DNA from 3 places in the Marinobacter liaoningensis genome. Region 2 is predicted to be linked to each of the others. Evidence: predicted binding sites of a transcription regulator. Region 2 holds the regulator's gene; each other region holds the start of a gene.

Region 1 (3,273 bases), on a different contig from region 2:
TGAGCATATCTCTGAACATGACCCAGTCGCCCATCAGGCTGTAGACGGGGTATTTGAAGGTTGCCGGCCGGTTCTTCTCGAATTTGAAATGACCAACCCATGCGAAACCGTAGCCGATGACAGGGAGTAGCAATAGCCAGGTCAGCTTTCCGGAGGTGATGGCCCATACCGCCACAATCAGCACCAGCAAACTGCCCGCGAAATGCAGCCGACGGCAGGTCGCATCGCTGTGCTCTTCGAGGTAGTAGGGATAGAATTCTGCAAAGTTGCTAAAAGTTCGTTGGTCACTCATGGTGCTGCTACCAAGTCGTTTATAATTTTTAGGTAGACCGGACTACGACTAAAGGTTAACAGTATTACGTATAACCCACAATTAACCGAATCGACGTAAACGGTCTCAAATCCTCCCGTCGATCATCCATCCGATAGTGAGACGATATGACTGCAGTCAGCGAATTTCTGCTCAACCGGACGTCCGAACCCAGGCTTGAGGCACCGGCGCCGGATTCCGATTCTCTCGCCCGTGCCTTCGCCTGCGCTGCCCGGGCCCCCGACCATGCCCTGTTGCGGCCGTGGCGCTACCTCGTCATTGAGGGTGAGGGCCTGAAAGCGTTGGGGGACCTCTTCGCATCAACCTGTGCCAACAACAGCGACGAGCAGGAGATCGAGAAGTTGCGTCGGGCGCCGCTCCGGGCTCCGATGATCATCGTTGGGATCGCGTCGCCAACAGCCCATCCCAAGGTTCCGGAAGTCGAGCAGGTTATGTCGGCTGCAGCTGGCATGAGCTTCCTGGAGCTGGCACTGCAGGAGGCCGGATTCGGTGTTATGTGGCGTACTGGCAGTGTCGCTTATCACTCGGCCGTCCATCAGGGGCTTGGATTGAAAGAAGGCGAATCGATCGTTGGCTTTCTCTACGCCGGGACGGTGTCTTCGGAAAAACCCCGGGTTCCCCGGCCAGAGATGCACGACTATGTCCAGCACTGGCCTTCCTGAATGACATGACGTTCTCCCTCCCTGCAGGCCCGATCCTTGGTCTGGGGGAGGGGAAACCGCTTGCCGCTTTTCCCCGGTTTCATTGAATTTCCGCCCCGTCCCTTCCCCCATCAATTGACCCCAGGGCCCGCGCAGACAGCGATTCAGAGGGGTTTTCAAACTTTGGCATTGGCCTTGCTTTAATCCCATCAGAGAGCAAATTCGGCAAAGCAGGCCGGCATGCGGGGGCAGTTTTGGGAGGCAGTATGGCGATTTCGTTTGATAATGCGCTTGGTATCCACCAGCAAGCACTGGAGGCCCGGGTCAAACGGGCGGAAGTCCTGGCGAACAACATGGCAAACGCCGATACCCCGGGATTCAAGGCCCGTGATATGGATTTCCAGGCAGTGATGCAGCGGGCACGGCAGGCTGCCTCTGGCTTTGAAATGGCCAAGACTGACGCTGGGCATATGGATACTTCCAGTGGTTCCGCCGACAGCGAGTTGCTCTATCGAACACCACACCAGCCGTCAGTGGACGGCAACACGGTGGATGCACAGCAGGAACAAACCCGGTTCATGCGCAATGCCATGGATTACCAGGCCAGTTTCCAGTTTCTGAGCAGTAAATTTTCCGGTCTGACCAAGGCCATCAAGGGCGAGTAAGCCGCAGCGACGCGAGTAGCAAAGGAGAGTTTTCATGTCATTAGGCAGCATTTTTGACATCGCCGGTTCCGGCATGACTGCGCAATCACTGCGGCTGAATACGACGGCATCCAACATTGCCAATGCGGAGACGGCCAGCTCCAGCACCGAGACAACCTATCGGGCCCGAAAGCCCGTGTTTGCGGCCATCCACCAGTCGATGCTCAATCCCGACAATCAGGGCCTGGCCTTTTCCAGCGAGCAGGGTCCCGGGGCAGGGGTTCGCGTTGAGGGGGTTGTCGAGAGTCAGGCAGATCTCCAGATGCGGTATCAGCCTGAGCATCCGGCAGCGAATGAAGACGGTTACGTGTTCTATCCGAACGTCAATGTGGTGGAGGAGATGGCCGACATGATGTCGTCATCCCGCAGTTACCAGATGAACGTGGACATCATGAACACCGCCAAATCCATGATGCAGCGAATCCTGACCCTCGGTCAGCAGTAATCCGGAGAGGAGTAAGCAATGAGCGCAATTAACGCAACAGACGCTTCGGATGTTCTGAGCCAGTACCAGCTGAAACAGCAGGGTGGCGCCGATGGCAACAGCGAGCTGGGCAGAAACGAGTTCATGGAGCTGATGCTGGCCCAGTTGAAGAATCAGAATCCGCTGGAGCCCCAGGATAACGGCGAGTTTATCTCACAGCTTGCCCAGTTCAGCTCGCTGGAAGAGATGCAGAAACTGTCGGGTACCGTCGATGACGTGGTTGGGCAATTCCGGTCGACCCAGGCTCTGCAAGCGTCAGCTATGGTCGGCAAGACCGTGTTGGCGCCGTCCAGTGTCGGCATTCTTGGTGCGGACGGTGAAATCAGCGGCACGATCGCCGTGCCGGCCTCGACCGGTGGCATGCGTTTGTCAGTGCAGAATCAGGCCGGCGAACTGGTTCGTCAGATTGATCTGGGCAGCAGCCCGGCCGGCATGAAGTCGTTCAGCTGGGATGGCCAGGACGGCAACGGCAATCCATTGCCGCCAGGCCCCTACCGGATTGTGGCGGAAGCTTCCTACCCGGGCGGGACGCAACAGCTGGGGACCATGGTGAGCGCCAATGTGGACAGCGTTTCGCTGGGCCAGAACGGCTCCATTACATTGAATCTGGCAGGCATGGGTTCAATTGCCCTGTCCGACGTAAAACAAATCAACTGATACCGGTGTCAGACCAAGGGGTGATTTATGGCATTTAACACAGGGCTTAGCGGCCTTCGGGCTGCATCGGTGGATCTGGATGTCACCGGTAACAACATTGCCAACGCAAGTACCGTTGGTTTCAAGGGCAGCAGCGTTCAGTTCGGTGACCTCTACGCTAGCGGCTTTCTGAGTGGGGGTTCCAACCCGATTGGCGACGGTGTTCGCGTTCAGGACGTCAAGCAATCGTTCGGGCAGGGCAACATCAGCTTCACCGACAATGGCCTGGACATGGCCATCAGTGGCGATGGCTTCTTCATCCTCAACAATGGCGGTGAGATTCGCTACTCACGGGCGGGCCAGTTCGGTATCGACAAGGACGGTTTCGTTACCAACAACCAGAACATGCGGGTTCAGGGTTACACCGCAGATGGTGACGGCAATCTGTCCGGTATCCGAGGCGATCTCCAGATTGAA
Region 2 (3,273 bases):
AAATACGAGGTCGACGGGCTGGTTATCAATGGCGTCGAACTCGATGCTCTCTTCGAGCGTCATCAGAACGCCCACCACATGGTCCAGTCCCTCCAGGCGGCAATGGGGTATGGCAATGCCTTGGCCGATTCCGGTGCTGCCGAGGCGCTCACGGGACACCAGATTGTTGAAGATCTGGGTCTCGCTGAGAGAATCGTCGTGCCGGTGAATCTGTTCGGCAATGAATTCCAGTACCCGTTTCTTGCTCGAGGCGGGTATCCGGCACAAAGTCAGCTCCGGCGCAAGGATGTTATCTATGGTCAGGGATGTGTCGCTCATGAATCGACTGCATTTCCGTAAAAAAAAGGCTGCGGCAGGTTATCCATGCCGCAGCGCGATGAGATGACATGCATGAAAACGGTCGGTTAACGAGCGCCGTTTCCGTGCATCCGGTCTACATTCTTTTCCTTGTGCTTGAGGATCTGGCGGTCCAGCTTATCAATCAGCCCGTCAATCGCTGCGTACATGTCCTCGTTTTCTGCCTTTGCGTGAATATCACCACCAACCACGTGCAACGTTGCTTCCGCCATCTGACGCACCTTTTCCACCTGCAGGGTAACCTGGCAGTTACTGATATGGTCAAAGTGACGCTCGAGTTTCTCGAATTTTTCTGAGACGTAATCCTTGAGTGCGGGAGTCAGTTCTACGTGATGGCCTGAAATGTTGAGTTGCATAGGCGTCTCCTGTTGTCATCATGCCGGTCCCAACGGGGCCGGGCCTGAGGGCTGGCGCACACTGCGCCGGCAAAGTTTGGCTCGGGGGAGCGCTGTTTTCGACAGTGCGCCCCTAAACCAGTCTTTTTCTCTCGTTAGAGGGTGGAATATGCATCGCTTCCCGGTATTTGGCGACGGTCCGACGGGCCACCTTGATACCCTGTTCCCCTAGCATGGTCGCAATTTTGCTGTCGCTCAACGGCTTTTTCGGTGTCTCGGCCGCTATCAGTTTCTTGATCATTGCACGGATGGCTGTTGATGAACATTCGCCGCCTTCATCGGTACTGACGTGGCTCGAGAAAAAGTACTTCAGCTCGAAAATACCCCGCGGTGTGTGCATATACTTCTGCGTGGTGACCCGGGAAATTGTCGACTCGTGCATTTCTACCGCCTGCGCTATGTCTGAGAGGATCAGTGGCTTCATGGCCTCTTCGCCGTGATCCAGAAAACCCTGTTGGTGCTCGACAATGCGTGTCGCCACTTTCAGCAAGGTTTCATTGCGGCTCTGCAGGCTCTTGATAAACCATTTGGCTTCCTGCAGCTGATCCCTCAGGTAGGTGTTATCAGCACTGCTGTCTGCCCGTCTTATAAGAGAAGCATAGCTCGCATTGACGCGGATGCGTGGTGCAATCTCAGGATTTAGTTCAACCCGCCATCTGCCGTTGTGTTTGCGGACGATGACATCGGGAATGACGTAATCCGGTTCGGCGCGGTCAATCACATCGCCCGGGCGCGGATTCAGCCCGGTAATCAGGGCCAGAACATCACGCAGCTGATCTTCCTTGAGTCGGCTTCGGCGCAATAACTGGGCGTAGTCCCGGTTGCCCAGCAGGTTAATGTAGTGAGTGATCACAAGGCGTGCCTGGGCAAGCCAGGGCGTTTCGGGCGGTAACTGGTTCAGCTGGATGAGCAGGCATTCCTGCAGGTCCCGGGCAAAGACACCGGGCGGGTCAAAATGCTGCAGGCGATGAAGGACTGCCTCCACTTCATCCAGTTCCAGTGGGTCTTCCTCGGTTTCATCCAGCAGTCCTGCGTGGATGTCGTCCAGTGGGCTGGTCAGGTAGCCTCGCTCGTTCACTGCATCCATCAGGGCATGGGCAATGGCCTGATCCCGTTCGCTCAGCGGCGTCAGGTTCAATTGCCATTCAAGGTGATCCTGCAGGGTTTCACTCGGGGAGTTGCGGGTTTCGAAGTCGTGATCGTTCTCGTCTTCGTTTCGGGCGGCCGGGGCAGGGGCTGACTGATAGATGTCGTCCCAGGCGGTGTCGACGGGAAGATCGTCGGGGATGTTATCGGGAATCTCGTTTTCCGAGGCCCAGTCTGGTCCGTTTTCCGATTCATCCCAGTCGGTATTGGCGTCAGTACCGGAATCGGCCGTCGTTTCCGCTGCGGACTCCTCCTGACCGCGCTCGTCGTCACTCGACGCCGCTTCGGCCTGATCGTCGTCTTCCGAGGTTTCCAGCATCGGGTTGGACTCCAGAGCCTGCTGGATTTCCTGTTGAAGATCGAGGGTGGATAGCTGTAGTAGCCGGATCGCCTGTTGCAGCTGGGGCGTCATGGTCAGGCTCTGACCCAGCTTTAACTGTAAGGAGGCTTTCATAACCATGGTTCAGGATCCGTCACTCATCAGGCGCTGTAATACCCTAAGTTCAATAAAAAATTGTTGTATGCCGGTTACTTGCCGTTACCAAAAAATGCCCTAGCAAGTTCTTTGCCGAGTTTACTTGCTCGGGTTCATCAACACAATCGGGCAGCGGTTATCACAGTCGGAATTCGTTACCGAGGTAGACCTCTTTTACTTGCTGGTTCGCAAGAATGGTTTCCGAATTGCCAGAGGCAATGATGTGGCCGCCCGATACAATGTACGCCGTCTCACAGATGTCCAGCGTTTCCCGGACATTGTGGTCCGTAATCAGTACCCCGATGCCCTTGTCCCGCAGGTGACGGATAATGTGCTTGATATCGCTCACCGAAATCGGGTCAACGCCGGCAAAGGGTTCGTCCAGCAGGATAAAAGCGGGTTCCATGGCCAGTGCCCGGGCTATTTCCACGCGCCGGCGCTCACCGCCTGACAGCGCCATGCCTACACTGTCGCGGATGTGGGTAATGTGGAATTCTTCCAGCAGCTCTTCCAGGCGACTTTCCCGGTCAGCCCGACTCATACCCTTACGGGTTTCGAGGATCGCCATAAGGTTGTCCCGGACTGTCAGCTTCCGGAACACAGAAGCCTCCTGAGGCAGATAGCCAATTCCTTTCCGGGCCCGGCCATGCATGGGCAGCGGTGTAACGTCCTGGCTGTCGATCATGATGCGGCCGCGGTCAGCGGGAACCAGTCCGACGATCATGTAGAAGCAGGTGGTCTTGCCGGCGCCATTGGGGCCCAGAAGTCCGACGATCTCGCCACTGCGGATCTCCAGCGAGACATCGAGCACCACTTTCTTGTGTTTGTAGCTTTTTGCCAGGTTACTGGCTCTCAGAACTGCCATCGGATCCCTGTATGCCCCCGGTACTGCGTGGCTGA
Region 3 (3,273 bases), on a different contig from region 2:
AGCAGGGCCAGGAACGACTGAAAGGCATTCCGGTGAAGCTGGTGTTTCAGGCCCGTCATCTGTGATTGGCCTCAAAACACTCGTTTGGCAGAGCTGACAAGGCCCCCATATCGTGTAAAATTCCAGTCACTTATTGCTGACATCAGGGAAGACACGATGAATTACGGAGATAGCGTTCAGAAGGTACTGCTGCGCAAAATCCGAAAGGCGGAGCAGGATCTGGTGCAGTTGAAGCTGGATTACTGCCGGTTTGTGTTTGGCCTGACCCATCGGGCCAGAGTCGTGTCGGACGGAACCGCTTATGTGGTCCGGTCCGTCGACGTCGACAGCATGAAGAATACGGAAGAGGGCGGTTTTACCCGGCCTGGGATCGGAGGGGTGCCAGTGACTCAGCCGGACGCCTCGGAATCAGTTCAATTGGGCACGAACTGGGCACTGGACTCGACGCCCGATCAACCGGCTGTCAAATAAACGCATTGGCGGTAATGGCCTCATAAAGACTGTCGCCCGGCGTCACGTAATGATGCTGCCGCCAGAATTCCGCACCCTCCAGCCCTCCGCGATAGCACGCCAGAAGAATACTGCTTTGCGTCAGGGTTGAAATTGCCTGTAGCGCCTGCGGCTGCCGGATTCCGATTTTTCGGCTTGCAATATGAGCGGCCAGCCCGGCCAGTGATTCGGAATGTCGTGCGGGCGTGTCACACAGGGCACAGGCCGCGCCATAAAGCCACACAGCTGCGTAGTCCCGAACCGCCTCTGGCGCGTCGCCAAGTTCCAGCCCTTTCACACGACAATCCCTTTCCTGAAGTCCGGCAAGAATATGCAACTGGGTCAGTAGCTCCGTTCGATCGGCGCCGGCTACTTGTCGCGCTGCGGGTGTTCGTCTGACCGGCACGGGTGCAACTTCGTCGCGGGTAACATTCTCAGTTACCGGAGCAGCCCGAACCAGCGTCACCATGCGAAATGCCATCAGTAGCACAAGTGCTACCAAGCCAACCTGGATTATGAAAACCACCCCGTCCGTCATGATTCACGCTGCCCTGAACACTGCAAAATGTAATCAGAGTGTAACGAAATGTAAGCGCCAAGGGGATGCTACCGCTTGTCAGAATAAGCCTAAAAATTGGCCCGAATGACGGAACTGTGATGAGGGTCATAAAGCGCTCCCGGAGCAGTTGTGTCGGGAATGTTTACAGACTGGAGCTGGTATGTGAACTGTTTCACCAGCTTTACACCTATGTGTCAAAAAAATTTACAGTCTTCGCTTTGATGTACCTGTTGAGCCGCTATTTCCTGGGCTTTGAGCACCTGGCATGGATCTGGCTATGACTCCCCACTGTAGCCAAACCACCCGTGAGGGTGGGACGGAAAGCTGCGGGTCTTACTGAGACAGCCGGGCTGCACAGGGAGTAATCAAAGCGTTCACGGAGAATGTTGATGGATTTTAAAAGAACGGCACTTGGTTTCGTATTTGCAGCTTCAGCAAGCGCCGCGCTGGCAACGCCGCAGTACAGTGGAAGCACCACCTCAGACGGTGACCTTGCCCTGGATCAAGGGGCTGGCTATTACATCTGGAACGATCTTAACAATACCAGTAACTGGTTCGTCCGCTGGCTGGCGCCAGGGGCTGTCGATGCCGATAACACGGTAGAATGGTTCGGCGATCTGGAGTTCGAAAACCAGAACCTCGGTACCTATGAGTCCTTCGGTTTTGAATCCTCCGGTCCCCACGCAGACACCATGACGGATTTCAGCACCGGCACCTCTGATTTCATCACCTGGACCGCGGCAACTAACGCGACCGGTGGTGTCGACGGCTTCAATTTCACCCTGGCAGGTGGAATTGAGTTGCTACAATTCTCGCTCGGCTCAAGCCTGTTCGCGGGCCTGACTCCGGTCCTGACCGACCCCGGTACGACCTCTGCCGGGATCTATATTGGTGATGGTTACTCCTCTACCGACGCCCTGGTCCTCGAGAACCGGGCCGGTGGCGTGTACCAGCAGTTCGAGGTTTCCGTTCCGGAGCCTTCAACACTGGCACTGCTTGGCCTCGGCCTGGCAGGATTTGGTGTGTCACGTCGTCGCCGTAGCTGATCAAAGCTGAGTGCAGTGACTCAAAGCCGGGCTTGTCCCGGCTTTTTGCTGTGCACGGATTGTAGAAGCACCCTTCAGGGAGGGCGGTTAACAGGTGGGCATGGTTTGCAGAGCCAGTTTACGGCGAATATAGCGACCGAGAGTATCTACGCCAATATTGAGCAGCGCGGTAATCAGAATCAGCACCATCGCCCGATCAAACTGGATATTCTGGATGGCGCTGTCGACGTAAAATCCCAGGGTGTAGATGCCAAGAATCCCCAGGATCGCCGTTTCCCGCATGATGATTTCCCACCGATAGAACAGAAACGCCAGGAACGACCGGTACACCCTGGGCACTAATTCCCAGGAGTATCGATTGAACCCAGTAGGGGCATCGCTTCTCAGTTGGATGGCATTGGTCTGGCGACCGATCAGGTGGCCAATGATGCCACCATTATGGAGCGCCAGTGCGACTACCGCCGGGAGCATGGAAGGCCCCCACAGCTGCAGCAGAATGTAGGCGAGAATGTACTCCGGTGTCGACCGTGCAATAACCAGAAATACGTGACCGAACGTTCGGCGAATGGGCCCGCCGAAATGATTGGATATCAGCGGGAATAACAACAAGGCCAGAATGCCCGTGCCGACCAACGCGATCTGCGTGAGAATTACCGTATTCCAGATCCCCGGTATGGCCTGGTGAACCATCAGGTCCCCGAACCAGGCGGTCAGCCCAGTAAGTCCCTCACCTTGCCTGATGGGGCTTGGAATGATGTCCTGGGTGAAGAACCGTTCCACATTGCCCCAAACGATTGGCAGCCCGTCACCAAGAAAAAATGGTGCTCCGAGTATATAAACGGGCAGAAGCTTTGGTTTTACCCACAGCGGCATGGTCGCAATGAGGACGTAAAACAGAATCAGCATTGCACCGGCGTCGGAGTATAGCCCCTGGGAAAACGAACTCTCGAGGTAGAAACCCAGGGTCGGCAAACCGACGAAGCCGAGAATGGCACTTGACCGCAGACCACATTCGAGTCGATAAGCGGTGTAGGTCCGGAGCTGGACCCAGCAATCCGGGATACGGGTATACAGAAACGCTGCGACTACACCGGTACCGGGGGGAAGAAGGCGGCCAGGCTCAGGATCCGCTTCCTCGAGGATTTCGGAATACACCTTGGCGAAGATGCCGGAGTAGGG

The links. Region 2 encodes sigma-54, which starts transcription at its own class of promoters, with help from an activator protein. Its sites were predicted from a motif close to ANTGGCATNNANNTTGCTNT; they were not measured.
Region 1: flgB (flagellar basal body rod protein FlgB) is a predicted target of sigma-54. The motif match lies at 1,155-1,174, and genes of this name have one in related genera.
Region 3: KZO34_RS18575 (PEP-CTERM sorting domain-containing protein) is a predicted target of sigma-54. The motif match lies at 1,308-1,327, and genes of this name have one in related genera.

The regions. Positions count from the first base shown of each region.
Region 1 is NZ_JAHXKI010000004.1:139,497-142,769, forward strand. Features, by position in the region: gene KZO34_RS16615 (Mpo1-like protein) at 1-292, opposite strand, end outside; gene KZO34_RS16620 (nitroreductase family protein) at 439-993, shown strand; gene flgB (flagellar basal body rod protein FlgB) at 1,239-1,637, shown strand; gene flgC (flagellar basal body rod protein FlgC) at 1,672-2,121, shown strand; gene KZO34_RS16635 (flagellar hook assembly protein FlgD) at 2,140-2,817, shown strand; gene KZO34_RS16640 (flagellar hook protein FlgE) at 2,845-3,273, shown strand, end outside.
Region 2 is NZ_JAHXKI010000002.1:428,917-432,189, reverse strand. Features, by position in the region: gene ptsN (PTS IIA-like nitrogen regulatory protein PtsN) at 1-318, opposite strand, end outside; gene hpf (ribosome hibernation promoting factor) at 405-713, opposite strand; gene KZO34_RS04255 (RNA polymerase factor sigma-54) at 826-2,358, opposite strand; gene lptB (LPS export ABC transporter ATP-binding protein) at 2,513-3,238, opposite strand; gene lptA (lipopolysaccharide transport periplasmic protein LptA) at 3,216-3,273, opposite strand, start outside.
Region 3 is NZ_JAHXKI010000001.1:209,130-212,402, reverse strand. Features, by position in the region: gene KZO34_RS01015 (hypothetical protein) at 1-65, shown strand, start outside; gene KZO34_RS01010 (hypothetical protein) at 157-471, shown strand; gene KZO34_RS01005 (hypothetical protein) at 464-970, opposite strand; cyclic di-GMP riboswitch class I at 1,332-1,406, shown strand; gene KZO34_RS18575 (PEP-CTERM sorting domain-containing protein) at 1,438-2,094, shown strand; gene KZO34_RS00995 (PhnE/PtxC family ABC transporter permease) at 2,182-3,273, opposite strand, start outside.